Regions from separate parts of the Mesorhizobium sp. WSM3864 genome, predicted to be linked through region 2. Evidence: predicted binding sites of a transcription regulator. Region 2 holds the regulator's gene; each other region holds the start of a gene.
What was found. The regulator PhoB, encoded in region 2, activates phosphate uptake and scavenging genes when phosphate is short. The targets are predictions, from matches to a motif close to TGTCATNNANCTGTCAT.
Positions count from the first base shown of each region.

Region 1: the regulator PhoB is predicted to act here: its motif matches at 7,628-7,644, upstream of CK215_RS17695 (PhoX family phosphatase).
Region 3: the regulator PhoB is predicted to act here: its motif matches at 3,356-3,372, upstream of CK215_RS21575 (esterase-like activity of phytase family protein).

Region 1 is NZ_NSGD01000008.1:1,696-11,416, forward strand. Features, by position in the region: gene CK215_RS17665 (cytochrome ubiquinol oxidase subunit I) at 1-1,071, opposite strand, end outside; gene CK215_RS17670 (ABC transporter ATP-binding protein) at 1,334-2,260, shown strand; gene CK215_RS17675 (ABC transporter permease) at 2,275-3,036, shown strand; gene CK215_RS17680 (phosphatidylglycerol lysyltransferase domain-containing protein) at 3,052-4,089, opposite strand; gene CK215_RS17685 (MarR family transcriptional regulator) at 4,325-4,831, shown strand; gene CK215_RS17690 (GNAT family N-acetyltransferase) at 4,828-5,508, shown strand; gene CK215_RS17695 (PhoX family phosphatase) at 5,570-7,564, opposite strand; gene CK215_RS17700 (hypothetical protein) at 7,914-8,252, shown strand; gene CK215_RS17705 (phosphatase PAP2 family protein) at 8,269-8,970, shown strand; gene CK215_RS17710 (helix-turn-helix transcriptional regulator) at 9,065-9,334, shown strand; gene CK215_RS17715 (SulP family inorganic anion transporter) at 9,414-9,721, shown strand, end outside.
Region 2 is NZ_NSGD01000004.1:336,600-346,320, forward strand. Features, by position in the region: gene pstS (phosphate ABC transporter substrate-binding protein PstS) at 464-1,522, shown strand; gene pstC (phosphate ABC transporter permease subunit PstC) at 1,587-2,573, shown strand; gene pstA (phosphate ABC transporter permease PstA) at 2,577-3,428, shown strand; gene pstB (phosphate ABC transporter ATP-binding protein PstB) at 3,425-4,228, shown strand; gene phoU (phosphate signaling complex protein PhoU) at 4,249-4,953, shown strand; gene phoB (phosphate regulon transcriptional regulator PhoB) at 4,973-5,662, shown strand; gene CK215_RS12045 (ROK family transcriptional regulator) at 5,979-7,214, opposite strand; gene xylF (D-xylose ABC transporter substrate-binding protein) at 7,563-8,603, shown strand; gene CK215_RS12055 (sugar ABC transporter permease) at 8,840-9,721, shown strand, end outside.
Region 3 is NZ_NSGD01000011.1:104,054-113,774, forward strand. Features, by position in the region: gene CK215_RS21565 (TMEM175 family protein) at 1-227, opposite strand, end outside; gene CK215_RS21570 (MFS transporter) at 368-1,576, shown strand; gene CK215_RS21575 (esterase-like activity of phytase family protein) at 1,815-3,296, opposite strand; gene CK215_RS21580 (LacI family DNA-binding transcriptional regulator) at 3,540-4,565, opposite strand; gene CK215_RS21585 (Gfo/Idh/MocA family oxidoreductase) at 4,763-5,794, shown strand; gene CK215_RS21590 (sugar phosphate isomerase/epimerase) at 5,791-6,699, shown strand; gene CK215_RS21595 (substrate-binding domain-containing protein) at 6,793-7,806, shown strand; gene CK215_RS21600 (ATP-binding cassette domain-containing protein) at 7,891-8,688, shown strand; gene CK215_RS21605 (ABC transporter permease) at 8,688-9,721, shown strand, end outside.

The sequences.
Region 1 (9,721 bases), on a different contig from region 2:
CGGCACCATGATGAGGGCCAGCGGCTTAGGCAGGCTGCGGCGACGCTTGAGGAAGAAGGCCGCCGACCAGGAGACGATGAGCATCAGGATGCCGGTGCCGACCATGACGCGGAAACCCCAGAACACCGGGAAGACCGGCGGGTGGTTGCCCGGATAGTCGTTGAGGCCGGGCACGACGCCGCTTGTGCTGTGGCGCAGGATCAGGCTGGCGCCGTCGGGAATGGCGAGCTCGAACCTGTTTTCCTTGGCCGCCTCGTCGGGCAGCGCGAACAGCACCAGCGGCACGTGGGCGCCGGTGTTCCAGTTCGCTTCCATGGCGGCGATTTTCTGCGGCTGGTGCTCGAGCGTGTTCAAGCCGTGCTGGTCGCCGGCAAAGATCTGGATCGGGATCAGGATGGCGGCGGCGAAGACGCCGGTGCGCAGCGCCTTCCACATCGATTCCGAGCGGTCGCCATAAAGGTAGCGCAGCGCCGAGCAGCCGGCGATCAGGAACGAGACCGTGAGCCCGGAGGCGAGCAGCATGTGGACCAGCCGGTAGGGCATGGACGGATTGAAGATGACCGCCCACCAGTCGAGGGCATGCGCCTTGCCGTCGATCATCTCGAAGCCGGCCGGTGTCTGCATCCAGGAGTTCAGCGCGATGATCCAGAAGGCGGAAACCGTGGTGCCGCCCGCGACCAGCACGGTCGCCAGCGTGTGGATGCGGTTGGAGACGCGGCGGAAGCCGAACAGCATGATGCCGAGGAAGGCCGCCTCTAGAAAGAAGGCGGTCAGCACCTCATAGGCAAGCAGCGGCCCGGCGATGTTGCCGACCGTTTCCATATAGCCCGGCCAGTTGGTGCCGAACTGGAAGCTCATGGTGACGCCCGAAACCACGCCCATGGCGAAGGACAGCGCGAACACCTTCACCCAGGTGAAATAAGCGCGCATCCAGGCCGAGTCGCCGGTGGCGTTGTAGCGAAGCTTGAAGAAGAGAAGCACCCAGCCAAGTGCAATGGTGATCGCCGGAAACAGAATATGGAACGAGATATTCGCGCCGAACTGGATGCGCGACAGGATGAGCGGGTCCATGCTGGGCTCCGGCTGCAATTCAGGCTTGAAGGATAGGCTTCGAACACGCATCGGTCAAAGCGGCGCGGCGTCACGCGAGGCGCGTTGTCGCAGCGCCGGGCGGTCATGGACAGACGCATCGCCTGACCGCTTGCCCGCGCCGTTCGACGTCGCGAATGGCGGCGACTGTCGAGAACTGTCAGGAGCACGGTCGATTGCCGATTTGCATAAAACGACATCCGACCTATATCAGGTCACGTTTTCCAGCCGGCCATATTTCAGCATGTCACCCATCATCTCCATCTCCGGCGTCACGAAAACCTATGCCACCGGTTTCAAGGCGCTGAAGGAAATCAACCTCGACATCGAGCGCGGCGAGATCTTCGCGCTGCTCGGGCCGAACGGCGCCGGCAAGACGACGCTGATCTCGATCGTCTGCGGCATCGTCAACCGCTCGTCGGGCAGCGTCACCGTCGATGGTCACGATATCGGCAGGGACTACCGCGCGGCGCGCAGCCTGATCGGGCTGGTGCCGCAGGAGCTCACCATCGACGCCTTCGAGACGGTCTGGGCGACGGTGAACTACAGCCGCGGCCTGTTCGGCAAGGCGCCCGACAAGGCTTTCGTCGAGAAGGTGCTGCGCGATCTCTCGCTTTGGGACAAGAAGGACGCCAAGGCCATCACGCTATCGGGTGGCATGAAGCGCCGACTGATGATTGCCAAGGCGCTGTCGCACGAACCGCGCGTGCTGTTCCTCGACGAGCCGACGGCGGGCGTCGACGTCGAGCTGCGCCAGGACATGTGGGCGATGGTCAGGCGGCTGCGCGAGGACGGCGTCACCATCATTCTGACGACGCATTACATCGAGGAGGCCGAAGCCATGGCCGACCGGGTCGGCGTCATCAACCGCGGCGAGATCATCCTGGTCGAAGGCAAGGCGGAGCTGATGCGCAAGCTCGGCCGCAAGCAGATGACGCTGGAGCTGCGCGCGCCGCTCGCCGCCTTGCCCGTGGGCCTGTCGCGCTATGCGCTGGAACTGTCGGCGGACGGCAACGAACTCACCTACACCTATGACAGCCAGAGCGATCGGCCGGGCGTCGCCTCGCTGATCCGCGATCTCGAGGCCGCAGGCATTCAGTTTCACGATCTCGACACCAAAAACAGCACGCTCGAAGAGATCTTCGTCAATCTGCTGAGGCAAGAGCCATGAACCCGCGCGCGGCCATGAACCTTCGTGCAGTGTGGGCGATCTACCGGATGGAGATGGCGCGTGCGTTCCGCACGGTGCTGCAGAGCATCGTCTCGCCGGTGATTTCCACCTCGCTCTATTTCGTCGTCTTCGGCTCGGCGATCGGCTCGCGCATCACCGAGATCGACGGCATCAGCTACGGCGCTTTCATCGTGCCGGGGCTGATGATGCTTTCGCTTTTGACGCAGTCGATCTCGAACGCCTCCTTCGCGATCTATTTCCCGAAATTCGTCGGCTCGATCTACGAGCTCTTGTCGGCGCCGGTCTCCTATCTCGAGATCATCATCGCCTATGTCGGGGGCGCGGCGACCAAATCGATCATGCTCGGGCTGATCATCTTGGCCACCGCGGCGCTGTTCGTGCCGCTCAGGATCGAGCACCCGTTCTGGATGATCGCCTTCCTGGTGCTGACGGCAGTGACCTTCAGCCTGTTCGGCTTCATCATCGGCATCTGGGCCAAGACCTTCGAGCAGCTGCAGCTGGTGCCGCTGCTGATCGTCACGCCGCTCACCTTTCTGGGCGGCAGCTTCTATTCGATCCATATGCTGCCCGGCATCTGGAAGACGATCACGCTGTTCAACCCGGTCGTCTACCTGATCAGCGGGTTCCGCTGGAGTTTCTACGGCAAAGCGGACGTCTCGGTCGGCGTCAGCCTCGGCATGACGCTGGTGTTCCTGGCCGCCTGCATCGCAATCGTGGCGTGGATTTTCAGGACCGGGTATCGGCTGAGGAATTGACGAACAGGGCTTGCTTCAAATCGCCTTGATCAGCCGCAGCAGTCCAAGCATCTCCATCAGCGTTCCCTTGCGGAAGGCAATGTAGGTCGGCTCCTCCAGCCCGTGGAAGCGGCGTTTGAAGGCGGCCTGGCCCTGCAGGTTGAAGCGCGAGCGGTTGACCCAGGGCGACTCGTAGGCGCGCCGGAAGGTGCTGCGCCAGAAGCTCGATTCGGCAAAGCCGCTCGGTTCGACGTCAAGCAGCGGCGACAGGCCAAGCGTGACCACCGAAACGCCCTCCTCGCGAAAGCGATCGACGGCGAATTTGGTCAGGCCGATCTCGGCATGCGGCGTGGCGTCGACCTGCTTGCGCTTGAAGGCGGTGGTATAGCCGATGACCTCGCCATTGCTGAACAGCGGATCGAAATCGAGGATGGCGACGAGCTCGCCCCGTGGGCCGTGGAGGACGAAGCGGCGCATGTCGGCGCCGAGATGATCGGCGAAAGGGCGGTTGAGGAAGCCCATCTCCCAACGTTTGACGATGCGCTCGCCGCGCCAGTTCTCGGACAGCCGCGAGACCTCGTCGAGCAGCATGTTGGCCCTGTCCTCGGCGAAGGTGAAGCCCTTCTTCGCCAGCCAGCGCTCCGAATAGCGCACGGTCTCGTTGCGCTTGCCGGAGAAATCATGCGCCGGCAGTTGCAGCCTTGTGTCGACGCCCAGCCGATTGATCTGATAGCCGAGCCCGGCCAGCACCTTTGCCGTGGCGGCGCTTATCTGAACGAACCAGGGGCCGCCGGCGGCCTCGACGAAGCGCTTGATGTAGCCCGGCCGGTCCGGCGGATCGACGACCGGATCGCCCAGCGCGAAATGGTGCTTCATCTTGGTGCCGAATGCGATGTAGCCATCGCCTTCGCTGAAGTAGGACAGCTTCTGCTGCACGGCGGTGGAATAGGCGAGCGAGAAGTCGCCATGGCGCCGCACCAGCGCCAGGCGCTCGAGATGCGTCAGCTCGCGCCGCGGCACCTTGGGCGCCGCGCCGTCAAGAAACCTGTCGATATGGATGCGCAGGGATGGCATCAAGCGTCCGCATGCCGATGAAGAAGGACCCGGAGCCCACGGGCCTCGAATCAGTCGCCTTGGCGCGACGGATCGGTCATGTCGCGCCAGCGCCATATAGGATGCTATCGGCGGCGAATGAAGAGGGAATGTCTACCGGCCAAAACCGGCGCTCCGGCTGCATCGTGAAACCATATTGCCAATTTCCATGCGATGTTATATATCATGTTATCCTTTTTGTTCCGGCAGTTCGACGATGGAAGATGTTCTGCGGTCCCTCGGCTTTCTCTGCCTCGGCAGCAGGCTGAAGCGCATTGGCGAGCAGTTGCAGGCCGACACGCAGCGCGTGCTCGATCGCCTGGATGTGCGGATCCAGTCGAGTCAGTATCCGCTGCTCGCCGCGCTCGACAGGCTGGGGCCGCTGCCGGTCGGCGAACTGGCGCAGTCGCTCGGCATCGCGCAGCCAGGCGTGACGCGGGCCGTGTCGCTGCTCACCGAGCTCGGCCTGGTCGAAGTCACACCATCGGATGACGACCAGCGGCGCCGGATCGTTTCCCTCTCAGCGGACGGCCAGCGGCTGGTCGACGCCGCGAAGCACGACGTCTGGCCGCGCATCGAGGGCGCGGTCGCGGAATTGTGCGCGGACCTCTCCGGGCCGCTGCTTGGCCAGCTCGCCGCCATCGAGGATCGACTGGCGGCGACCCCGCTCGACCGCCGGGCGGACAAGGCCAAGACAGTCGCACCCAAGGCCGTCGCACAATGAAACATGTTCTCGACCGTCCGATCTGGAGCGCATTGGCGACGCGCCATCGGGCCTTTGCGGAAGGCGATACCCTTGCCAGGCGGTACCGGCCCTCGATCGTTCCCTTCGCCGCCACCGTTGCGGACGATGCGGAAAGCCTGCAAGCCCTGGGCAAGCTGCTCCCGCCGCTTGAAAGCGCCATCCTGGTTCAGACGGACCCGATCGCCCTGCCTTCGGAACTTGCCGCGGTTTCGACCGCGTCCTTGGTGCAGATGGTTGCCGAGCAGCCGGTTGAAGCCGCCTCCGACGAGCGCGTGCAGCGACTGACGCCGGACGATGCGGCCGAGATGCTCGCTCTGGCATCGCTCACCAAGCCCGGCCCGTTCACGCTCGAGGCCTTGAGCCTCGGCGAGTTCTGGGGCGTGAAGATCGACGGCAGGCTCGCGGCGATGGCCGGCGAGCGCATGAAGCAGCCCGGCTACTCCGAGCTCAGCGGCGTGTGCACGCATCCGGATTTCCGCGGCGGCGGCCTTGCCAAGCTGCTGTCGCTGTTCGTGGCGAACCGGATCATGGCGCGGGGCGAGGTTCCATACCTGCACGCCTACGCCAGCAATGCTCCGGCCGTCGGCCTTTACGAGGCCATCGGCTTCCGGTTGAGAACCACCCTGAACATGGCCGTGGTCCGAGGCGTGGAGTAATCGCAAGGTGAGGAGGGTCGCGGATCATCGCAACCCTCCCCCTGCTTAAGCGAGTCGCCAATCAGACCGCGATCTTGCCGCCGCCCTGCTTGGTGATGGCAACGACCGCCGGACGCACCGGCATGTCCGGCTTGAAGTCCGGCCACCGGGTCGATGGATCCTCGTAATAGGAGGGGCGGCCGAAAGCTTCCCAGTCCTCGCCGCCGTCGCCCGGATGCTGGACGGCGACGAAGGCGGTCTGGTCGTCCGGCGCGAATAGCGGGCCGCACATCTCGGCGCCGATCGGCACGCGGAAGAACAGCTTTGAAGTCGCCCGCGCCGTGCCCTCGGTGTCGACCGCCCACAGGCCGTCGGTACGGCCGGTGGCCTTCGGGCCCTGGCCGTCGGTCGCGACCCAGAGGCGGCCGGCCGAGTCGACGGCACAGTTGTCCGGCATGCCGAACCAGCCATTGGCGGTGGTGGCGGTCGAGAAGGTGGCGCCGACGTCGGCCACCGAGGGATCGCCGCATTTCAGGAGCACTTCCCACTTGCCCTTCATGGCGGCGAAGTCGCCGCCATCCTCGACGATCTCGATGATGTGGCCGAAGGCGTTCGCCGCGCGCGGATTGGCGGCGTCGACCTGGTCGGCCTTGCGCTTCGAATTGTTGGTCAGCATGACATAGACCTTGCCGTTGCCGGCATTGGGCTGAATGTCTTCCGGCCGGTCCATCTTGGTGGCGCCGAGCAGGTCGGCGGCGCGACGCGTCTCGATCAGAACGTCGGCCTGGCTGGCGAAACCGTTTTCCGCCGTCAGCGGACCTTCGCCGAACACGATCGGCATCCATTCGACCGAGCCGTCCTCGGCGAATTTGGCGACATGCAGCGTGCCCTCGTCGAGTAGGTTCATGTTGGCGGCGCGGTCGTTCGGATTGAACGTGCCTTTGGTGACGAATTTGTAGACATAGTCGAAGCGCTCGTCGTCGCCGAGATAGAAGACGACGCGGCCATCCTTGGTGACGATCGATTCGGCGCCCTCATGCTTGAAGCGACCCATGGCGGTTCGCTTCCTCGGCACCGAATTGGGGTCGTTGACGTCGACCTCGACGACCCAGCCGAAGCGGTTGGGCTCGTTCGGTTCCTTGGCGAGGTTGAAGCGATCGTAATGCGCGCCCCATTCATAGGCGCCCTCCGGAATGCCGAGACGCTTGTAGTTGGCGGCCTCCTTGTGGCCTTCCGGCAGCTCGCCCGAGAAATAGCCGTGGATGTTCTCCTCGGCCATCACATAGGTGCCCCAAGGCGTGACGCCGCCGGCGCAGTTGTTGAGGGTGCCGAAGACTTTGGTGCCGGACGGGTCGGCATTGGTCTTGACGCGATCATGGCCGGCTACCGGACCGGACAGCGCCATCTCGGTGGTGGACATGATGCGGCGGTTGAGCTTGCCGTCACGCACCGCCTGCCATTTGCCGCCCTCCTTGCGGATCTCGACGATGCTGCCGCCGTGCGCCGCCATCTCGACATCGACCTGCTCCTTGCTGAGCGGCGCCACCTCGGCGGCCTTCTTGCCGTCCTTGTCGACGATCTTGACGATGCCGGGGAACATCAGATGCGGGTTGGTGTATTCGTGGTTGACGACCAGCAGGCCATGCTCGGCCGAGCCTTCGATCGGGATATAACCGATATAGTCGTTGTTGTAGCCGAACTGTCTTGCCTGGGCTTCGGCCGATTGTTTTGCCGGGTCGAATTCCGGCGAATCGGTAAAGAGCGGGTCGCCCCAGCGCAAGAGCACGTCGGCATCGTAGCCGGGCGCGACGTGGTGCTTGTCGTCGATGCCGGCCTCGAGTTCGTCGAATTTGAAGGCCGAGGCCTCGGCGGCGCGCGCCTCGTCTGCCGCGACGAGCGCCAGCGGGCTCACGGTGGCGGCGATGGCCGAGACAGCCAGCGAGCCCTTGAGGAAGTCGCGGCGCGAGAAGCGCGCGGCGATGATCTCGCCCATCGTGCGGTTGTCGGTAGGATTGACGGGCGGGCCGTCATTCTCCTCGAGCTGGCTGGTACGGAAGCGGATCTCAGGTTGGGTCATGGGCTGTCCTCTGGCTCTTGAGGTGGCTGGAACGTGTAACCGGTCGATCCCTATAGGCGGCCGATCACATTTTCGTGACATCAGCTCCATTAAGCAACGCCAATTTGCCGGCTGATGAGTGTTCGCCCACGCATTGGCGCCACACGAGGCCCACAACACACGGCGAGCAGACTCCCGAGCGGCCTCGGCGCAAGAACGCCAACCATGGCTGCGGGGCTTGCCTTGCGAGATTCCGCCTTCGATCCCGTCGCAGCGTAGCTTGCCCGACGCCATCAGCTTGACGGCTTCGCGCGCTTCGGAAACAAAAGCGGCGAGCGGCGCGGCGAAGGCCGCTTCGGGAGGGATGAAGGTGAGTCTCTGGGGACTGGCGCAGCTTGGCGTTTCGACTGTGATTTTCCTGCTGGCCGCGATGGCGGCCAAACAATGGGGATTGGCGCCAAGTCTCGGCAAGATCGTGCTGACGCTGGCGCTCTATTCCGCCGGCAATCTGATCATGCTCAGGCTGATCCGCGAATTCGGCATGTCAGTGTCATTCAGCCTGTCGGCAGTGATCCAGCTGGTCTCAGTCAATGTCGTGGCGCTGGTCTTCTTTGGAGAGCGCCTCAACACTTTCCAAGCGACAGGCGTCGTGCTGGCAATCGCCGCCGTCGCGCTGATCACGCTCGGACCCTATATGCAGCGGCTGTAGTTGGAGCAGGCCCGGCATGAAATCGACCGCCAAGGCGCTGCTCAACAGAATAGAATTCCCGGTGCTTGTGGCCGGGCTGGCCATCGCCTGCGGGCTATGGGGCCTGGTGGAACTCATGGGGGTGGCGCGTGCCACGACTCCGCATGCCTTCGACACGGAAATCCTGCTCGCCTTCCGCCATGCCGGGCAGCCGGACAGCCCGATCGGTCCGCTTTGGCTGCAAGGCGCGGTGCGCGATATCACCGCGCTCGGCAGCACCAGCGTGCTGGTGCTGATCACGACTGCGGTGATCGTCTATTTTCTGCTGATGCGCCGACCGGCGACCGCACTGTTCGTGTTCGTTTCGGTGGCGGGCGGCCAGGCGGCATCCAGCCTGCTCAAGTTCGAGGTCGACCGGCCCCGCCCCGATCTCGTCTCGCATCTCGTCAACGAGACCTCGCTCTCCTTTCCGAGCGGCCATGCGATGCTGTCGGCGGTGACCTATCTCACGCTGGGCTCGCTCGCCGCGCGCTTCCTACCGAACCGCAGGATGAAGATCTTCGTGCTCGGCCTCGCCGTGCTCACCACGGTGCTGGTCGGAACCAGCCGCGTCTATCTCGGCGTGCATTGGCCGTCCGACGTGCTTGCCGGCTGGTGCGCCGGCTTTGCCTGGGCCATGTTGTGCTGGCTTGCAGCGCGCCTGCTGCAGCGGTGCAAAGTGGTGGCGGACAGCGAATGAGTGCTCATGTTTAAACTGTTTGTTATGATGCTTGAAACATCATGATATTTGGATTATCCATTGATACTGCAGACTCAGACAGGGGTTCTGGCCAATGATCACTGCCGCGCAGATGCGCGCCGCGAGGGCGTTGGCCGGTATCGACCAGAAAACGCTCGCCGAGCGCGCCGGGGTTTCGCTTCCGACCATCCAACGCATGGAAGCGAGTGAAGGTGTCGTCAGAGGCGTGGTCGATACGCTGATGAAGGTCATCCAGGCACTCGACGAGGCCGGGGTGGAGCTGATCGGCGAGAACCAGGCCAGCGAGCGCGGCGGCAGGGGCGTGCGCCTCAAGCCTGCCACGCCGCAGAACTCCCAAGGCTGAGCCGCACAAGAAGTCGCGACGGCGACCGCCGACAGCCCTGCCGACGATCCCGCCGCCCTTACGGAGCGGAAGGCAGTCCATGGATCAGGTCCGGCGGTCAATCCACCCCCAGGCGCGGCCGGCCTTTGCCGAGCTGTTCACGCCCAAGCTGGTCACGGTGCTGCGCGAAGGCTACACGCTGGCGCATTTCAGGGCTGACGCCGTCGCCGGGTTGACGGTGGCCATCGTCGCGCTGCCGTTGTCCATGGCGATCGCCATCGCGTCCGGCGTGACGCCGGAGCGAGGCCTATACACCTCGATCGTTGGCGGCTTCATCATCTCGGCGCTTGGCGGCAGCCGCTTCCAGGTCGGCGGTCCTGCCGGCGCCTTCATCGTGCTGGTAGCGGC
Region 2 (9,721 bases):
CCAACGCAGACATATGGTGTGATCGCACCATACAAAACGAAGGCCAGGTCAGGACAATGGCTGCTGTCGATTCCGCCCTTCGGTTACGGGCGGGAGCAGCGACCGCCGGCCAAGGAACAGCGTCGACTCTACCCCAACGGACCTGTTTTCGGCGATGGCCATGCCATGATCCGCTCTGGCGCACAGGCAACGCGCTCTCGTCCGGATTTTATTTCCCGGCGGCCGGAGATCCGGCCGCCGGGATAATTTTTGATTCAAAAGTCGGACAAGCTGCTGATTCCCGCGGCAAACTTCGGCTCGGTCCGCAAATGGCGGCCGCAGGCCCCCCCAGGCATCGTGTTCAGGCGTTACCGGGCTGACACGAAACTGTCATGCGACTGTAATAATCGAAGTCTATTGCGCTCACCAGGCGCCGATAGACAAGGGTTGCCGAAAGACCATATTCCGAACAGGAGCAGGCCACATGAGACATTTCATCCGCTCGGCGGCCGTTGCGATTGCAATGGCTGCGGCATCCACGCTTTCCCTCTCCGCCGCTATGGCGGCCGACATCTCCGGTGCCGGCGCTACCTTCCCCTATCCGATCTATGCCAAGTGGGCCGACGCCTACAAGAAGGAGACCGGCATCGGTCTCAACTATCAGTCGATCGGCTCCGGCGGCGGCATCAAGCAGATCAAGGCCAAGACCGTGACCTTCGGCGCCTCGGACGCGCCGCTCAAGGGCGAGGATCTCAAGTCGACCGGGCTCGCGCAGTTCCCGATGGTGATGGGCGGCATCGTTCCGGTCGTCAACCTCGAAGGTGTCAAGCCGGGCGAACTGGTGCTCGACGGCCCGACGCTGGCCGACATCTTCGTCGGCAAGATCACCAACTGGAACGACGAGGCGATCAAGAAGCTCAACCCCGACGTCAAGCTGCCCGACCAGGCGATCGCGGTCGTGCACCGTTCGGACGGCTCGGGCACCACGTTCAACTTCAGCTACTATCTGGCCGAAGTCAGCGCCGACTGGAAGTCGAAGGTCGGCGTCAATACCGCGCTCGAGTGGCCGGTGGGCATCGGCGCCAAGGGCAACGAAGGCGTCGCCAACAACGTCGCGCAGACCGGTGGCGCGATCGGCTATGTCGAGTATGCCTATGCCAAGCAGAACAAGCTCACCTATACCGACCTGATCAATAAGGACGGCAAGAAGGTAGAGCCGACCGCTGCCGCGTTCTCGGCCGCTGCAGCCAATGCCGACTGGAGCTCCAAGCCTGGCTACGGCGTCATTCTGGCCAACCAGGCTGGTGCTGAAAGCTGGCCGATGACCTCCGCGACCTGGATCCTCGTCTACCAGAAGCCCGACGATGCTGCGGCCACCACCGAAGCGCTCAAGTTCTTCGCCTGGTCCTACGCCAAGGGCGACGACATGGCCGCCGAGCTGGACTATGTTCCGATGCCCGACGCGGTCGTGAAGAGCGTCGAGGAAATGTGGAGCAAGGACATCGTCGACAGCAACGGCAAGCCGCTCTACTCCGGCATGTAATTCCTACGGAATAAGGAGGGCGCCTCCAGCGCCCTCCTGTCTCTTTCGAAATGCGAGGGGCGAAATGACAGCCGTTTCCGAAGCCGTGACATCGTCCGCCATACGGACCAGGGAAGCGACGGTGCGCCGCTTCGCCCTGACCGACACGATCTTCCGAACGGTCACGCGTCTCTCCGCCATACTCGTGCTGGTTCTTCTGGGCGGCGTCGCGGTCTCGCTGATCGCCGGCTCGTGGGAGGCGCTGTCGAAGTTCGGCTTCTCCTTCCTGACCACTGAATCCTGGAATCCGGTGACCGAGAATTTCGGCGCGCTCGCGCCCATCTACGGCACCGTCGTCACCTCAGCCATCGCCATCCTCATTGCCGTGCCGATCGGCATCGGCATCGCCGTCTTCCTGACCGAGCTCTGCCCGCGCCCGCTCAGGCGCCCGATCGGCATCGCGGTCGAGCTGCTCGCCGGCATTCCCTCGATCATCTACGGCATCTGGGGCCTGTTCGTCTTCGCGCCATTCCTGCAGACGACGGTACAGCCGTTCATCATCAATCTTTTCCACGGCATACCGGGTCTCGCCAGCCTGTTTGCCGGTCCGCCCTACGGCATCGGCCTGCTGACGTCGTCGCTGATCCTGGCCATCATGGTGCTGCCCTTCATCACCTCGATCACCAAGGACGTGTTCGACACGGTGCCAGCGGTGCTGAAGGAATCGGCCTACGGCATCGGCTGCACGACCTGGGAAGTGACCCGGCGTGTGGTCATCCCCTATACGCGGGTCGGCATCATGGGCGGCGTCATGCTCGGTCTTGGCCGCGCGCTCGGCGAGACGATGGCCGTCACCTTCGTCATCGGCAACGCGCACCGCATCAGCGCCTCGCTGTTTGCGCCCGGCACGACGATCTCGGCGACCATCGCCAACGAATTCACCGAAGCCGACGGCGAGCTTTACACGTCCTCACTGGTGGCGCTCGGACTGATCCTGTTCATCATCACCTTCATCATCCTCGCGCTCGCACGCTACATGCTGTTGCGCATCGATAGCCGCACGGGAGCCTGACCGATGTCGACAGTCGCATCGCTCCACCGAAGCCGCAAGCGCAAGAACGCCGTGATGATGGCGCTCTGCACCATAGCGGCGGGCATTGGCCTCGTCTGGCTGGCGCTGATCCTCGGCGCCCTTCTCTATAAGGGACTCTCGGGGCTCTCGCTTTCGGTGTTCACGCAAATGACACCGCCGCCCGGCGACGCCGGCGGCCTGCTCAACGCCATCTACGGCAGCATCGTGATGACCGTCATCGGCATCGTCGTCGGCACGCCGATCGGCGTGCTCGCCGGAACCTATATGGCCGAGTACGGGCGCTTCTCGCGCCTCACCACGGTGGTGCGCTTCATCAACGACATCCTGTTGTCGGCGCCGTCGATCATCGTCGGCCTGTTCGTCTACGAGCTGATGGTGCGGCCGATGGGTCATTTCTCGGCGATCGCCGGCGCGGTGGCGCTGTCGATCCTGGTGATCCCCGTGGTAGTGCGCACCACCGAGGACATGCTGAACCTTGTGCCCAACGCGCTGCGCGAGGCTGGCACCGCCATCGGCGCGCCGCGCTGGGTGGTGATCCGCTCGGTCGCCTATCGCGCCGCATTGTCCGGCATCGTCACCGGCATATTGCTGGCGATCGCCCGCATTTCGGGCGAGACGGCGCCGCTGCTCTTCACAGCGCTCAACAACCAGTTCTGGTCGAGCAATCTCAACGCGCCGATGGCCAGCCTGCCGGTGACCATCTTCCAGTTTGCGCTGAGCCCTTATGAGGAATGGCAGCAACTGGCCTGGACGGGCGCACTGATAATCACCCTGACGGTTCTCGGGCTGAGCATCTTCGCCCGCAGCCTTACCGGACGCAGAGAGGACAGATGAAACCGATGTTGTCCACCGACCTGAACGTAGCCGAGACGACCGCCGAGAAGGCCAAGATCGAAGTCAAGAACCTCAACTTCTACTATGGCCAGTCGAAGGCGCTGAAGGACATCAACCTGTCGCTGCCCGAGCGCAGCGTCACCGCCTTCATCGGACCTTCGGGCTGCGGAAAGTCGACGCTGCTGCGCGTGCTCAACCGCATCTACGAGCTCTACCCGAAGCAGAGCGCCGAAGGCCAGGTGCTGCTCGACGGCAAGAACATCCTCGACCGCTCGCAGGACCTCAACCTGCTCAGGACCAAGATCGGCATGGTGTTCCAGAAGCCGACGCCGTTCCCGATGTCGATCTACGAGAACATCGCCTTCGGCGTCAGGCTGTATGAGAAGATAAGCAAGGCCGAGATGGACAATCGCGTCGAACAGGCGCTGAAGCGCGCCGCGCTGTGGAACGAGGTCAAGGACAAGCTCAACGCCAGCGGCCAGAGCCTTTCGGGCGGCCAGCAGCAGCGGCTCTGCATCGCCCGCACGGTGGCGGTGAAGCCGGAGGTCATCCTGCTGGACGAGCCGGCATCGGCGCTCGATCCGCTCTCGACCGCCAAGATCGAGGAGCTGATCGACGAGCTGCAGGCCGACTACACGATCGTGATCGTCACCCACAACATGCAGCAGGCGGCGCGCGTCTCGCGGCAGACGGCGTTCATGTATCTCGGCGAGCTGATCGAATTCGACCGGACCGAAAAGATTTTCACCTCGCCCCGCGAGAAGCGCACGCAGGACTACATCACCGGCCGCTTCGGCTGAGTTCATACGAGGACATAACCATGGCCCATACGGTCGCTTCCTTCGACGAGGATCTGAGGCAGATCAGCCAGCTCATCCGCGACATGGGCGATCTTGCCGGCTCGATGGTCGGCGCGTCGACCAAGGCTCTGCTGAATTCCGACAACGCGCTGGCGCAGCGCGTGGTCTCCGACGATGCCATCATGGACGCGCGCCAGCGCGAGCTCGACGATCGCGCCATCACGCTGATCGCCAAACGCCAGCCGATGGCCGACGACCTGCGCAGCGTCGTTGGCGCCATCCGGATGGCCGGCGATCTCGAGCGCATCGGCGACCTTGCCAAGAACATCGCTAAGCGCGTCGGCTCGGTCGGCATCAGCGCCGCGCCGCGCGACCTTTCGCACTCCATCGATTCGATGGCGCAGCTGGTGCTGATCCAAGTGCAGGGCGTGATCGAGGAATACACGGCCGGCGACGCCACGGCGCTCGCCAAGCTCCGCAACGACGACGAGCGCATCGACGTCAAATACACCTCCGTCTTCCGCGAGCTCCTGACCTACATGATGGAGGATCCGCGCAACATCACGGCTTGCACGCATCTGTTGTTCTGCGCCAAGAATCTGGAGCGCATAGGCGACCACGTCACCAACATCGCCGAGAACGCCTACTATGTGCTGACCGGCACGCAATTGCCTGCGAATCGTCCTAAGCAGGACGAGACGGCGATGTCGGCGCCGGCGGCCTGACAGCGAAGGTGCCTGCTAAATGATCGCGCCACGCATCATGGTGGTGGAGGACGAGGAACCGCTGGGGGTGCTGCTCCGCTACAACCTCGAATCCGAGGGCTATCAGGTCGAGGTGGTGACGCGCGGCGACGAGGCCGAGATCCGCCTGCAGGAGAATGTGCCCGACCTTCTGGTGCTCGACTGGATGGTGCCGGCGGTGTCCGGCATCGAGCTTTGCCGGCGCCTCAGGATGCGGCCCGAGACCGAACGCCTGCCGATCATCATGCTGACCGCGCGCGGCGAGGAAAGCGACAGGGTGCGCGGCCTCTCGACCGGCGCCGACGACTATCTGGTCAAGCCGTTCTCGACGCCGGAATTCATGGCCAGGGTCAAGGCGCTGCTGCGCCGCGCCAAGCCGGAGGTGCTGTCCAGCGTGCTCAAGGTCGGCGACATCGTGCTCGATCGCGAATCGCATCGCGTCTACCGCAAGAAGAGCGAGATCCGGCTCGGCCCGACCGAGTTCAGGCTGCTGGAATTCATGATGCGGCATCCCGGCCGGGTGTTCTCGCGCAGCCAGCTGCTCGACAATGTCTGGGGCGAGACGATCTATATCGACGAGCGCACCGTGGACGTGCATGTCGGACGCCTGCGCAAGGCGGTCAACAACGGCCGGATGCCCGATGTGATCCGCACCATTCGCGGGGCGGGCTACGCGATCAGGGAAGACTAGATCCAGGGCACCGAAGGTCTGACGGGTTCTATCTGCGCTGGCGGGTTATCGAGACGCTGGTGCTTCGCCGTCCACGGGCGGAGCACGAAGCGTCGCGACGCGGCGCAGACCCGACGATCCACGCGACTTCCACGCGCCGCGGCGGTGCAGAAATTCTGCTCCGCTCATCCGACGATTGAGGTAATGGCATGGATTCCAGGGTCTCCGCGACGGAGCTTCGCTCCTGCTCCGCCCTGGAATGACGAAGCTGCGGGGCCTTCGCTAATCTCCGGCGTCTGCAGGACCCACAGAAGCCAACGATCGCTATCGAAGCTGCTCAGGCCACGTTCTTGCCCGCTCTTGCCTGCACGCCCGGGGCGAAAATCTCCTGGTCGACGAAGGTCAGCGCGCGCATGGCGCAGCCCTCGCGGATCAGCGGCAATTCGTTCGGCTCAGTATCGAAGGAGATCGAATTTGAATGCTGGCCACCGGCAGTCTGGCCGATCGCCTCGCGCAGCGCCGGCTCGATCAGGTCGAAGGCGGCGGCGCTGACGCCGACCATGGCGACCGGCGCTGGGTCGATCAGCGCGAACAGGCTGCCGAGGCCGAAGCCCAGCGCCTCCCCGGCCCGGCGATAGGCCTCGCGCTCCGGGCCATCCGTCTCGCGCGCCTTGGCCGCGAGCGCCCGCATGTCGGCGTCGCCGACATCGACCGGCTCGGCGTTCTCGCTCATCTTCATGGCGCTGCGCCAGATGGCGTAGTTGCCGGCATAGGCTTCGACGCAGCCGCGGCGTCCGCAACGGCAAAGCGCGCCGCCCGGACGATGGATCATGTGGCCGAACTCGCCGCCGGAAGAATGCGTGCCGGTGAACAGCTCGCCCTTCAGCACCAGGCCCATGCCGATGCCGTGCGAGAGCAGGATGGCGATGAAATTGTCGCGATAGCGGTCGGGATCGCGCCACTGCAGCGCCACCGCCATCATGTTACAGTCGTTTTCCATGGTGGCCGGAATGCCGAATTCCTTTTCCAGGATGTCGGCGAAGGGAATGTCGGTCAGCGGCGTGATCGGCGACCATAGCATGGCGCGGGCATGGGAATCGGTGATGCCCTGGATGCCCATGGCGATGCGGGCGACGCTGCCGACGTCGAGGTCCGGATCGTCCAGCCGGCGCCGCACGATCGCCAAGCATTCGCCGATCAGCTCGTCGCGCGGCATGGTGAGCGTATCGAGGCGGCGCTGCTCCTCGGCGATGACCTGGCCCGCATAATCGATAACGGCGACCGAGAGGAAATTGAGCGACAGCACCACCGTTACCACCGCTGCCGCCTCAGGCTTGAGCGCGAGGCCCACCTGTGGCCGGCCGCGCTTCAGAGACGCGGTCTCGCTCGGCTTGCTCTCGGCCAGGATGCCTTCCTGGATCAGGTCGGAAGAGATCGCCGAAATGGTCGAATGGCTGAGCCCGGTGGTCGCGGCGATTTCCGTGCGCGACGGCTGGCCGGCCCGGCGCAAGGCCGAGAGCACCATGGCGCGGTTGCGCCGGCGCAGATCGTCGTGGCGGATTCCGACCGACATTTTTTCTCCTCCCAGTCAGCGCGGCCTCTCGATCATGCACAGGACCCGGCGACGCGCCAGATCGATTCACCCGGACGCCGGCACCCGAACCGTCCGGGTTTTTACAAGTTTCGGTGGACGCGGGCTGCGCCTCCTCCGAACTGTTCCCCGATAGTGGCAGAAGCGGTCGGCACTGTCATTATTTATTACGGGTCTCGAAAAAAAGTACGCGACACGTCAAAAACCGTCAGAATTGCAGTTGACAGCGCCCTAGCCTTGGATCAGTATTTTTTCGAGGCTCGAAAAAAAGCCTTTGCATGGTCTTCGGGCCAATCTGGGTCGCGCCGCGAGGGGCGCAGGGAGGATATCATGAAGAGATTCGCAGCCGCCATGCTGGCGGGCGTCGCCATGTCGTTGACGTTGGCGTCGGTCGCCGAGGCGAAGGACAAGGTGATCGGCGTTTCGTGGTCCAATTTCCAGGAAGAGCGCTGGAAGACCGACGAAGCGGCGATGAAGAAGGCGATCGAGGCCGCGGGCGACAAGTATATATCCGCCGACGCACAGTCCAATCCAGGCAAGCAGCTGACCGACGTCGAAAGCCTGATCTCGCAGGGCGCCAATGCGCTGATCATCCTGGCGCAGGACGCCTCGGCGATCGGACCGGCGGTGCAGAAGGCACTCGACGAAGGCATTCCGGTCGTCGGCTACGACCGCCTGATCGAGAACAAGGACGTGTTCTATCTGACCTTCGACAACAAGGAAGTCGGCCGCATGCAGGCCCGCGAGGTGTTCAAGGCCAAGCCCGAGGGCAATTACGTCTTCATCAAGGGCTCGGGCGCCGACCCGAACGCCGATTTCCTGTTCTCCGGCTCGATGGAAGTGCTGAAAGAAGCCATGGACAGCGGCAAGATCAAGAATGTCGGCGAGGCCTATACCGATGGCTGGCTTCCCGCCAATGCGCAGAAGAACATGGAGCAGTTCCTGACCGCCAACGACAACAAGGTCGACGCGGTGGTGGCGGCCAATGACGGCACCGCCGGCGGCGTCGTCGCGGCGCTGACGGCGCAAGGGCTGGCCGGCACCGTTCCGGTCTCGGGCCAGGACGGCGACCATGCCGCGCTGAACCGCATCGCGCTCGGCACCCAGACGGTGTCGGTGTGGAAGGACGCGCGCGAGCTCGGCAAGCACGCCGCCGAGATCGCCTCGCAGCTCGCCGACGGCAAGAAGATGACCGACATCGCGGGCGCCAAGGACTTCACGACGCCTGGCGGCAACACCGTCAAGTCGCTGTTCCTGACCCCGGTCGCAATCACCAAGGATAATCTCAACCTCGTCATCGACGCGGGTTGGATAAAGAAGGATGAAGTCTGCGCGGGCGTTGCCGCCGGCAGCGTCGCGGTCTGCAACTAAGCTGGCCGTCAGGTTCAAACGCAGCGCCGCGGCCGTTGGGCCGCGGCGTTTCTCCAAAGGCTTTCGGGCGTACTGAAGCCGGAGACCATTGGGGCAGTTCACTGTCCGGCAGGATCGCCGAACTGCTCCAGCCGTTTGTTTGTGCGTAATTCCAGGCGGCTACGCACTTTTCCTGGAATTGCTCTAGCATCGTGGTCCGGCATCCGCGCCAGACGGCAAGCCGGTGGGAGGAGATCATGACCGATACGACCTCTGATACGCCGGCCAACCCGGCGGCGGATCGCGCGCGGGCTTCCGAACTGAGCACCGTCGGGCGCTTCCTCACGGCGACTGAGCTCGACACACGCATGCTCGGCATGGTCGGCGCGCTGCTGATCATCTGGATCGGCCTGCATGTCATCTCGAGCCTGCGGCTCGGCGTCAATCCACTCGATTTCGACAGCCGAACGTTCCTGACGCCGCGCAACCTGTGGAACCTGTCGGTGCAGACCTCGGCCGTGGCCATCATGGCTTCCGGCATGGTGCTGGTCATCGTCATGCGCAACATCGATCTCTCCGTCGGATCCGCCGAGGGTTTGATCGGCATGGTCATGGGCTTTGCCCAAGTGCATTTCCTGGTGCGAATGGTTGGGCTCGAGCTTGGCAATCCCTGGATCTGGGTGCTGGCACTGTTGATCGGCCTGGCGCTCGGCCTGCTGATCGGCGCCTTCCAGGGCTTCGTCATCGCCTATCTCGAAGTGCCGGCCTTCATCGTGACGCTTGGCGGGCTGCTGGTCTGGCGCGGTGCTGCCTGGTGGGTCACCAGCGGCCAGACGGTGGCGCCGCTCGACGCCACCTTCCAGCTGATGGGCGGCGGACCAGCCGGCTCGATCGGCGCCAAATGGAGCTGGATCGTCGGCGCCGTCGCCTGTGTTGCCGTGGTGTTTGCGCTGTTCAACGGCAGGGTGCAGCGCAAGCGCTTCCGTTTCCCGCTGCGTCCGATCTGGGCCGAGACGCTGCTCGGCGCGGTCACCTGCGCGGTCGTCATGGGCGCGGTGTGGCTGGCCAATTCCTATCCCTGGCCGGTCGGCATCGTGAACCGCTACGCCGCCGCCAACAACCTCACGGTCCCCGAAGGC
Region 3 (9,721 bases), on a different contig from region 2:
CACAGCACCCGGCCGTCGACACGCTGCACGGTATGGAACATGTTGTGCAGATTGTTCCAGTAAATGCCGACATTGATGAAGGACAAGACGTAGCAGAAGAAGATCGGCCAAAGCGGCGCCAGCGCGGCAAGGTCCTCGCCATGCGGCACTTTAAGCTCCAGCACCATGATCGTGATGATGATAGCGACAACGCCATCGGTGAAGGCTTCGACCCGGCCCTTGCCCATGGTTCTTCCCTCCTCGTTTAACGAACGTTACGGGAGGATTTCGCGCGAGACCATACTGCCATAACTGTCAGGAGAGCGTTCGGCATTCGGAACAGCCGCAATTGCGCGGACGTTGGGCTTGCAACCAAGCGGAGGTCGCGATGGCCGGCTACACTCAAACCATGAAGCGCGACAACGAACTTGGCGGCGGTGTCGCAAGAGCCGCGGTTGCCGCTATGATAGCTGCACTGTTTGCCGGCAGCACGGCTCTGACGCCACTCTATGTCATCTATAAACAAGCCTTCGGGTTCTCGCAGATCACCCTGACATTGGTCTATGCCGTCTATGTGGTCGGCAATTTGGCCGCACTTCTGTTTTTCGGCCGATTGTCCGATGTCATCGGTCGCCGTCCGGCAGCCATGGCGGCGATGGGCGTGGCCGTGGTCAGCGCGCTGTTTTTCCTCTTGGCTGAAAACCTGATGTGGCTCGACATCGCCCGTATCCTCAGCGGGCTCGGCATCGGGATCGGCGCGGGAACCGGCACCGCTTGGCTCGCTGAGCTGATCGAAGGGGAGGACAAGTCACGCGCGGCTGTCATCGCTACCAGCACCAATTTCGTCGGTCTCGGGGTCGGCGCACTGATGTCGGGATTGCTCGCCCAATACGCGCCTTGGCCGCTCAGGCTGACATTTGCCGTTTATCTGGTCCTGCTTGCGCTGATCACGCTGCTGATCTGGCGCACTCAGGAAACAGTCTCCAGGCCCGGACGACTCTCCGACGTCTCAATGCAGCCGCGGCTTTCGGTCCCCGACAAAATCCGCGCGCAATTCGTGGCGCCGGCGGTGACCGGCTTCGGCGCCATGGCGCTGGTCGGTTTCTACGCCGCGCTCGCGCCAAGCATTCTGGCACAGCAGCTCCATGCGACCAACCACGCCGAGGCCGGCGGGCTGTTCTTCGAACTGTCGATCGTGGCAGCGGCGGCGATCCTGGCGACAGCGCGCCTGTCCAGTCGCTTCACGATGCTCGCCGCGCTAGTTCTGATGGTCCCGACCGTGGCGCTGATCGTCGCGGCGCAGGCCTTCGCCTCCATGACGATGATGATCGTTGCCACAGGCTTTTGCGGCGTGGCGGCGGCACTCGGCTATCGCGGTGGCCTGCAGGTGGTGAACCAGATCGCGCCGGGCGACCGACGCGCCGAAGTGGTCTCGGCCTTCTTCATCTGCTGCTTCTGCGGCAATGCGCTGCCGGTCATCGGCATCGGCGTGCTGTCGGGTTGGACGAGCGCGACGGTGGCAAGCCTGGCCTTCGCCGGCATGATCACCATCTTCTCGCTGGTGGCGCTCGGGTTCGGCGCCAGATACGCGCGATAGTTCACCCTTTCGGTGTCTCGACGAGATTGGCGCGCCGGCGCGGCACGCCGAACCCGGTGTCCAGCGGTTCGCCTGCGGCCGGAGGGTCCTCGGAGATGGGGCCGCTTGTCAGGTCGCCGGTCCCCGGCGAGCGGGCTTGTTGTCGTCCATGGCGGGCACCGAAGATGCATCAGGCCCGCGATGGTATCGCAGCCTGATGCTTCTGCATCCGTTGGGGCTGGGCCAGATGCCTTCGCAACTAGTTTGCGGCGAGACTGTTCCCCGACAGGCCGGGCAGGGTAACCTGGTAGACCAGGAAGGTGGTGTCGACATCGGCGCCATCCTCGGCCTTGTACGGGGCACCGACCTGGAAGCCGTCCTGGGTGAGAAAGTCGTTGTCGTTGGCGACGAACAGGAAATAGTCGTCGGGCAGCTTCGGGTCCAGCACGCTCACCAGCGACATCGCCTCCCACTTCTCCGAGAGGTTGTTCCTGTCGTTCGGCGCGCCGTTGTGCAGGCCGAAACGGCCGAGTTCGCCCTTGTCGTTGATGTCGATGAACGAGGTGAGCTTGGCCGGCGTCACCGACGGATCGAGCACGCCTTTCGGCGCAACCGGCTTGTCGGCGGCGTCGAGCGGGCCGTTGGCGATATCGGTAGCGGCGGAAAGGTCTACGATCTCGATCTTGCGGTAGACCGACTCGGCGTCCTTCAGCCCCTGGCCGTTGCCGCTGTCGCGTGCCAGCATCAGAAAGCTCTTGTCGGACAGCGCCACGATCTCGCTCTGCGCGGCCACCTTGGTCTTGCCCTTGGCGTCCTTGAACACCGGCAGCGGCACGACATATTCGTGCGCCAGCTTGAGGTGGGCAAGGTCGGAGCCGTCATAGACCAGCGCGCGGGCATTCCGGCGGGTCGAGCCGGAATCGCCGCCATCCTGGCGCGGCGCCGACTGCAGCACGACGATCAGGAACTTGCCGTCCGGCGTCATCGACATGCCTTCGAGGCCCTGATTGTTCTGGCGGCCGGTCTCGGGATCCTTGGGATCCGGCTCGGCGGCACCCGGGCCAGGATTGTCGGAAGCGAAGTTCGGCTTGCCATGGCGCATCGGCACCAGGGCCGCCGGCGGCTGCGTCGCCGAGATCAGGCGGCCGTCGGCCGAAAAGCGATAGATGTTGGGGCCATATTCGTCGGAAATGAACATGGTGCCGTCGGGCAGGCGCACGATCGCCTCGTCGTCGAGCGAAAGCTTGCCGTTGTCGGCCTGCGGCAGGATCGGCATGTCGCCGGCAGCGGGGCGCACGCCGTTGAGCGGGTCGAGGCCGGTGGCGTCGGCGCCCTTGTCGTCGGTCAGAAGCATGGTGTCGGCGAGCGTTGTCTTGACGCCCGACTGTTCCTGGCCGGCGGCGGGCGCCGCGCCCGGGGCGGTCGGGGTCAGCTCGATTGCAATTGTGTTCAAGCGGGGCCGGTAGTCGGTGGTGCCGGCGACGTTGTAGCCGCGGTCCGGCAGCAGCCAGAGCGAGCCTTTGTAGCCGGCGCCGTCACGCGCCCAGCTCTCGGCGTCGATCGCCATGCCGGAGCCCGAACCAAAGGTCTCGCCGAACTTGTCCTTCTGGCTGGCGGGGATGCGGCCAACGCCGACCAGCCCCTTGTTGACATAGCCAACACCCTCGGCGAGCGCAGGGCTCAGCACGGTGAACAGGGCGATTGCCGCGCCAAGCGCGACGGTTCGGTTGAGGTGCTTCATGATGTCCCCATATAACGAGCAGAGCCGGAATGGCGTCACATCGGGTCTAGGACGCGAACATGATACTTGCGTGACAGGAGTGGGGCTCCTTCCTTCTCCCCCTGTGGGAGAAGGTGGATCGGCGCGCAGCGCCGAGACGGATGAGGGTGTTCCAGCGGAGCGAGACGTTGGCTTTCCCTGGAGCTCCCCTCATCCGTCGCCTTCGGCGACACCTTCTCCCGCAAGGGGAGAAGGAGAGGGTGCTCAATCGCTCTCGCGCGCGACGAGCTCCAGCGGCCAGACTTCGCGGATCGTGCGTGGCCCCTCCGGACCGGCATGGGCCGGGAGTGACGCCAGCAGCATCTCGGCCAGCCGCCGGCCCATCGGCTCCAGCGCCGGACGGAAGGCGGTCAGCGTCGGCGAGAAGTAGCGGCAGAGCGGCGTGTCGACGATGACGATCACCGCGATGTCGTGGCCGGGCCTGATGCCCATCTCGGCCAGTGCCTTGCAGCCGCCGAGCGCCATCGCGTCATTGTTGAAGATGATGGCTGTCGGCCGGTCCTTGGAGAGCATGACACGCGGCGTCACCTGGTAGCCGCCGGTCTCGTTGATGAAGCCGTCGGCGATCAGGCCGGGGTCGACTTCGATGCCGTGCCGCTTCAGAGCCTTGCGGTAGCCGTCGAGGAACAGGTAGCCGAAGTTGAGATCAAGCGAAGGGCGGATGGCAGCTATGCGGCGGTGGCCGCGCGCAACCAGCCGGTCGACGGCTTCATCACCCGCCCTCTCGAAATCGATATCGAGCGAAGGATAGGTGTCGCCGCCGGATTGACTTCGGCCAAGCGTGGCGAAGGGAAAGCCGGCCTTGCTCAGATAGTCGATCCGATCGTCTTCCCGCCGTGTATTGGCCAACACGACCGCGTCGGCCCGGCGCGTCTCAACCACGCGGCGCAGCCGCTCCTGCTGATATTGGCCGGGCTCGCCCATGACGACCATCAGATCCAGGTCATGCTCGGCGAGCCGCGCCTGCAGGCCGGTCAGGAACGGAATGAAGAACGGCTCGCCATATTGCTGGTCGCCGGGATGCGGCTGCAGCATGAAGGCGATCGAGCGGGTGGCGCCCTGGCGCAGGCTGCGGCCCGATTGGTTGGGCGAATAGTTCAGCTTCCTGGCCGCCTCGAGCACGCGCTGGCGCGTCTCCGCATTGACGTCGGCGCGGCCGTTCAGCGCTCGCGACACGGTGCCGATCGAAATGTTCAGGTGACGCGCGAGATCGTGGATGCTGGACGCCAAGGCAGGTTCTCCCCCTGACTTCGCTAGCACCGGCCGGCGTTCAGGCCAAGCAGCGGATGTCGATTTTCGCGAGCAGGTGATTGACATTCTACGCCATCGGGTGTGTTCTCGTAAACGTTTACGGAAAAACGTTTACGGTGATGCCGGAAATGCCGTGACACTCGGCCTGGAGGGGCCGAGCGGAGGAGGAGCGCTGGATGATGAAGATCGTCCTGGTCGGATGCGGAGCCATGAGCAGGCACTGGCTCGATGCCGCGAGGCAGATCGACGGACTTGCCATTGCCGGCCTTGTCGATCTCGATGCCGACCGGGCTCAGGCGAGGGCGCGCGAGTATGACCTCACCAATGCCGTCATCGGCACCAGCCTCGATGCCGTTCTCGACCAGACCCGGCCCGATGCCGTGTTCGATGTCGTGGTTCCTGCCGCCCGGCGCGAGGTCGCGCTTTCGGCCTTTGCCCATAACTGCCATCTGCTCACCGAAAAGCCGCTCGCCGACAGCCCAGAAAATGCGCGCGCCATCATCGCGGCAGCGCGCCAGGCCGGGCGCGTCCATGCCGTCGTCCAGAACCGGCGCTACGTCGCCAATGTCAGGCGGATCAGGCGGTTCCTGGCCTCCGGCGCCATCGGCGCGCCGACCAGCATCCACGCCGACTTCTTCGTCGCGCCGCATTTCGGCGGCTTTCGCGAGGAGATGCGCCACGTGCTCTTGCTCGACATGGCGATCCACACGTTCGACGCCGCCCGCTACATGGTCGCCGGCGAACCGGCCGGCGTCTATTGCCAGGAGTGGGAGCCGGCCAATTCCTGGTACCGTCAGGGCTCGTCGGCCAGCGCGGTGTTCGATTTCGGCGGCGGCAAGGTCTTCACCTATGCCGGCTCCTGGTGCGCGGACGGTTTCCGCACGAGTTGGGAAGGCAGCTGGCGCATCGTCGCCGAGCGCGGCAGCCTGTTGTGGGACGGGCATGACGGGTTGGAGGCCGAGGTGGTTGCGTCCGGCCGCGACGGTATCATCGACAAGACCCAGTCGATCGAGGTGCCGGCGCTCGACGCGGCCGACAGAGTCGACGGCCATCTCGGCATCATCCAGGATTTCATGCGCGCGATCGAGACTGGCACCGAACCGGAGACGCGCGGCACCGACAACATCAAAAGCCTGGCCATGGTCTTTGGCGCCATCGAAAGCGCCGAGACCGGACGCCGCGTCGCAATCGCAAAGGAAACGCCGTGATGCCGAACCCGCTTCTCGACATCAGGATCGGCACCATGGTGCGAGCCAATCTCGACGACCCGGCCGCCTATGTGAAACAGATCCTGCCGCTCGGCTTCGAGAGCATCCAGCCCTTTTTCTGGCAGACGCTGGGCGGCAAGGACCTAAAGCGCCTGGCGGGCGAAATCCGCGAAGCGATCGGCGATGCGGACGTCGCCGTCTCATCAATCGGCGTGTTCGGCAATCCGCTGGAGAACGGCGAGGTCGACCGCGGCGTGCTCGCGGCCTGGGAGACCGTCATCGACAACGCACATCTGTTCGGCACCACGATGGTCTGCGGCTTCACCGGCCGGCTGCGCGGCAAGAAGCTGACCGACAGCCTGCCTCGTTTCCGCGAGGTCTGGGGGCCGCTGGCCAGGCGCGCCGCCGACAAGGGCGTGCGCATCGCCTTCGAGAACTGCGCCATGGACGGCAACTGGGCGAGCGGCGACTGGAACATCGCCCACAATCCCGACGCCTGGGAGCTGATGTTCAACGAATTGCCCGACGACAATCTCGGGCTCGAATGGGAACCCTGCCACCAGCTCGTCTATCTGATCGACCCGATTCCGCAGATCCGCAAATGGGCGCCGCGCATCTTCCACGTCCACGGCAAGGACGCGACCGTGCGCTGGGACGTGATCCGCGAGCACGGCGTGTTCGGGCGGCTGCCATTCGTGCAGATGCGCAGCCCCGGCTTCGGCGACAGCGACTGGACGCGGGTGATCAGCGAATTGCGGCTGGCCGGCTACAAGGGCGCCATCGACATCGAAGGCTGGCACGACCCGGTCTATCGCGGCGACCTCGAGATGACCGGTCAGGTGCGGGCGCTGGACTATCTGAAGCAGTGCAGGGGAGGAGCCAGCTACCTGCCCAATCCGGTGTGAGGACCGGCCGGCGGGAGGAGCCGGCCACCAAGACTACGGCCGAAGCAATCGTCGAAACCCTCCGTTGCGAGGGACCAAAAGGGAGGAACGTGCATGAGCATCACGACCAGAAGGACTGTTCTGCGCTCGACCGTCGTGGCGGCTGCCGCGGCGCTCTGCGCTTCGATCTCCACCTTGCCGGCAAAGGCGCTTGACGCCCAATGGTGCAAGGACGTCCATATCCGCTTCTTCGTCGGCGGCGCCGAGGGCGACGCCTTCGGCACCATCGTCTACAATGGCGCCAAGCAGGCGGCGGCCGATCTTGGGCCGAAGGTCGACTACATCTTCTCCCAGTGGGATGTCGAGAAGATGGTGCAGCAATTGCGCGAGGCGGTCGCGGTCAAGCCGCAAGGGATCGCCATGATGGGCCATCCGGGCGATGCCGCGATCATGCCGCTGGCCGAACAGGCGCACAAGGACGGCATCAAGATGATGTACCAGAACGTGCCGGTGCCGAAGGTGGTGGAAGCGTTCGGCGGCGGCTATGTCGGCGCGCAGCAGGAGCAGCAGGGCCGCGCGCTCGGCGCAGAGGCGTTCAAGCTCGGCAAGCTCAAGGCCGGCGACAAGGCGATCATGATCGGCCCGTTCGAGAACGAGAATCGCGGCGCGCGCGAGCGCGGCACGGTCGCGGCGCTGAAGGAGGCGGGTGTCGAGGTGATCCAGCTGTCCTCGCCGTCGAGCGGCGAGTGGGCGTCCGATCCGAACCTCGCCATTCCGGTGATCACCGCGGCTCTGCTCAACCACCCCGACGTCAAGGCGGTCGGCTATCCCGGCGGACAGATGCTCGGCAACGTCGCCACCTATATGCAGGCGGCGGGACGCAAGCCCGGCGACATCTTCAACTTCGGCTTCGATACCAGCCCGCAGATCGTCGAAGGCTTCAAGGGCGGCTGGGTGCAGCTGACGGCCGACCAGCAGCCTTTCCTGCAGGGCTATCTGCCGATTTTGAGCCTTTGCCAGCAGGTGGTGCTGGGTCTGGCGCCGATGAATGTCGATACCGGCGCCGGCTTCGTCACGCCGCAGAATTACGAGATCGTCGCCGAGCTGGCCAAGCAGGCGCTGCGTTGACCTCCCACGCGGTCGGTCGGGGTTGGGCCCGGCCGACCGGATCGCCGGCAAGCGGCCGATAAGACAATTGGAAGCGAGGATCGCATGGGCGAACGCATCATCGAACTGCGCGACATCAAGAAATCCTATGGCCAGGTCTATGCGCTGGGCGGCGTCAACCTCAGCGTCGACCGCGGCGAGGTGGTCGGCTTGATCGGCGACAACGGCGCCGGCAAATCGACGCTGATCAAGATCCTATCCGGCGTGGTCAAGCCGACAAGCGGCGACATCCTCGTACGCGGTAAGCCGGTGACCGGATGGAGTGCCGCCCGCTCGCGCGATGCCGGCATCGAGACAGTCTTCCAGGACCGCGCTTTGGCCGTGCAGCAGACGATCGTGCGCAACATCTTCATGGGCCGCGAGCTGACCGGCTTCATGGGCTGGCTGAAAGTCAACAAGGAGATCGAGGAGGCAAGCCGGCTGATGCGCGAGATCGGCTTCACCTCGAAAGTGTTCACGCCGCATTCCATCGTCGGCCAGCTTTCGGGCGGCGAGCGTCAGGGTGTGGCGATCGCGCGCGCCATCTACAAGCAGGCGGAGCTGATTATCCTCGACGAGCCGACGACGGCGCTGTCGCTGACGGAGACCGCCAAGGTCTTCCATTTCGTGCGCCAGGTGCGGGCGAGTGGCCGCTCGATCCTGTTCATCGGCCACAACATTCATCATGTCTTCGACATCGCCGACCGCTTCGTGGTGCTCGACCGCGGCAAGATGGCGTTGACGGCTGACCGCAGCGAGGTCAAGTCAGCCGACGACCTCATCAACTTTATGGAAGAGATCGCGCATCCGGGTGGCCTGCCAGGGTGGTTGCACGAGGCGGGCGGAGCGGAGCAGAGAGCGTGATGAGCAAGGCCATGGAACCCGATCTGCAAACACCTCTGGGAAGGGCAAGCGGCCCGACAGAATCAAGCAAGCAGTGGAGTCATCCTTCCGATCACTGGCTGCGCGGCTTCGTCCTCGACAATCGCGCGGCGCTAGGCACGCTCGCCGTGTTCATCGTCATGATGGCGATCTTCATGATCGCCAACCCGACCGTCTTCACCACCTGGTATCTTTACAGCTCGGTGCTGACGACGCTTCCCGTCGCGCTGTTCGTTGTCGTGCCGCTGGTCTTCGTAGTCACCTGCGGCGAGATCGACCTATCGTTCCCGGCGACGATGGGTTTCGCCTCATGGGCCTTCGCGATCGTCGTGCAGGCCGGCTACGATCCGTTCCTCGGCATCGCCGCGGCGCTTCTCACCGGCACGCTGCTCGGCTTCCTGGTCGGATCGCTGGTGGTCTATGGCGGCCTGTCGTCGCTGATTGCCACGCTCGGCATGAACTTCCTGCTGCGCGGGCTGATCCAGATCATCAACGAGGGCAAGTCGACGGCGCTGACCAGTCTGGCCGACAGCTCAGCTTACGCGATCTTCTCCGGCCAGCTCTGGGGCATCCCGGTGCAGATCTTCTGGGCGATCGCCTTCGTCGTGTTTTCGGCGCTGCTCTACAACCGCCACCGCTTCGGCGCCCAGGTCAAGGTGGTCGGCGACAATCCGGACAGCGCCAAGCAAATGGGCATCGACGTTCAGCGCGTCCGGGTCAAGGTGTTCGTCTTCACCGGCATCGGGGCGGCGATCGCCGGAACCTTCTCGGTGATGATCAACTTCACCTGGTGGCCGACGGCGGGCGACGGCTACCTGCTGCCGGTGCTGGCATCGGTGTTCGTCGGCGGCACGCCGACCTGGGGCGGTATCGGTACAGTGGTCGGCGGCGCGATCGGCGCGGTCACCGTGTCGTTCATCCAGACCGGCGTCGTCGCCGCGGGCCTCAGCGGCTTTTACGTGCAGTTCTTCAACGGGCTGATCATCATCCTGTCCCTGCTCGGCCACAAATGGAA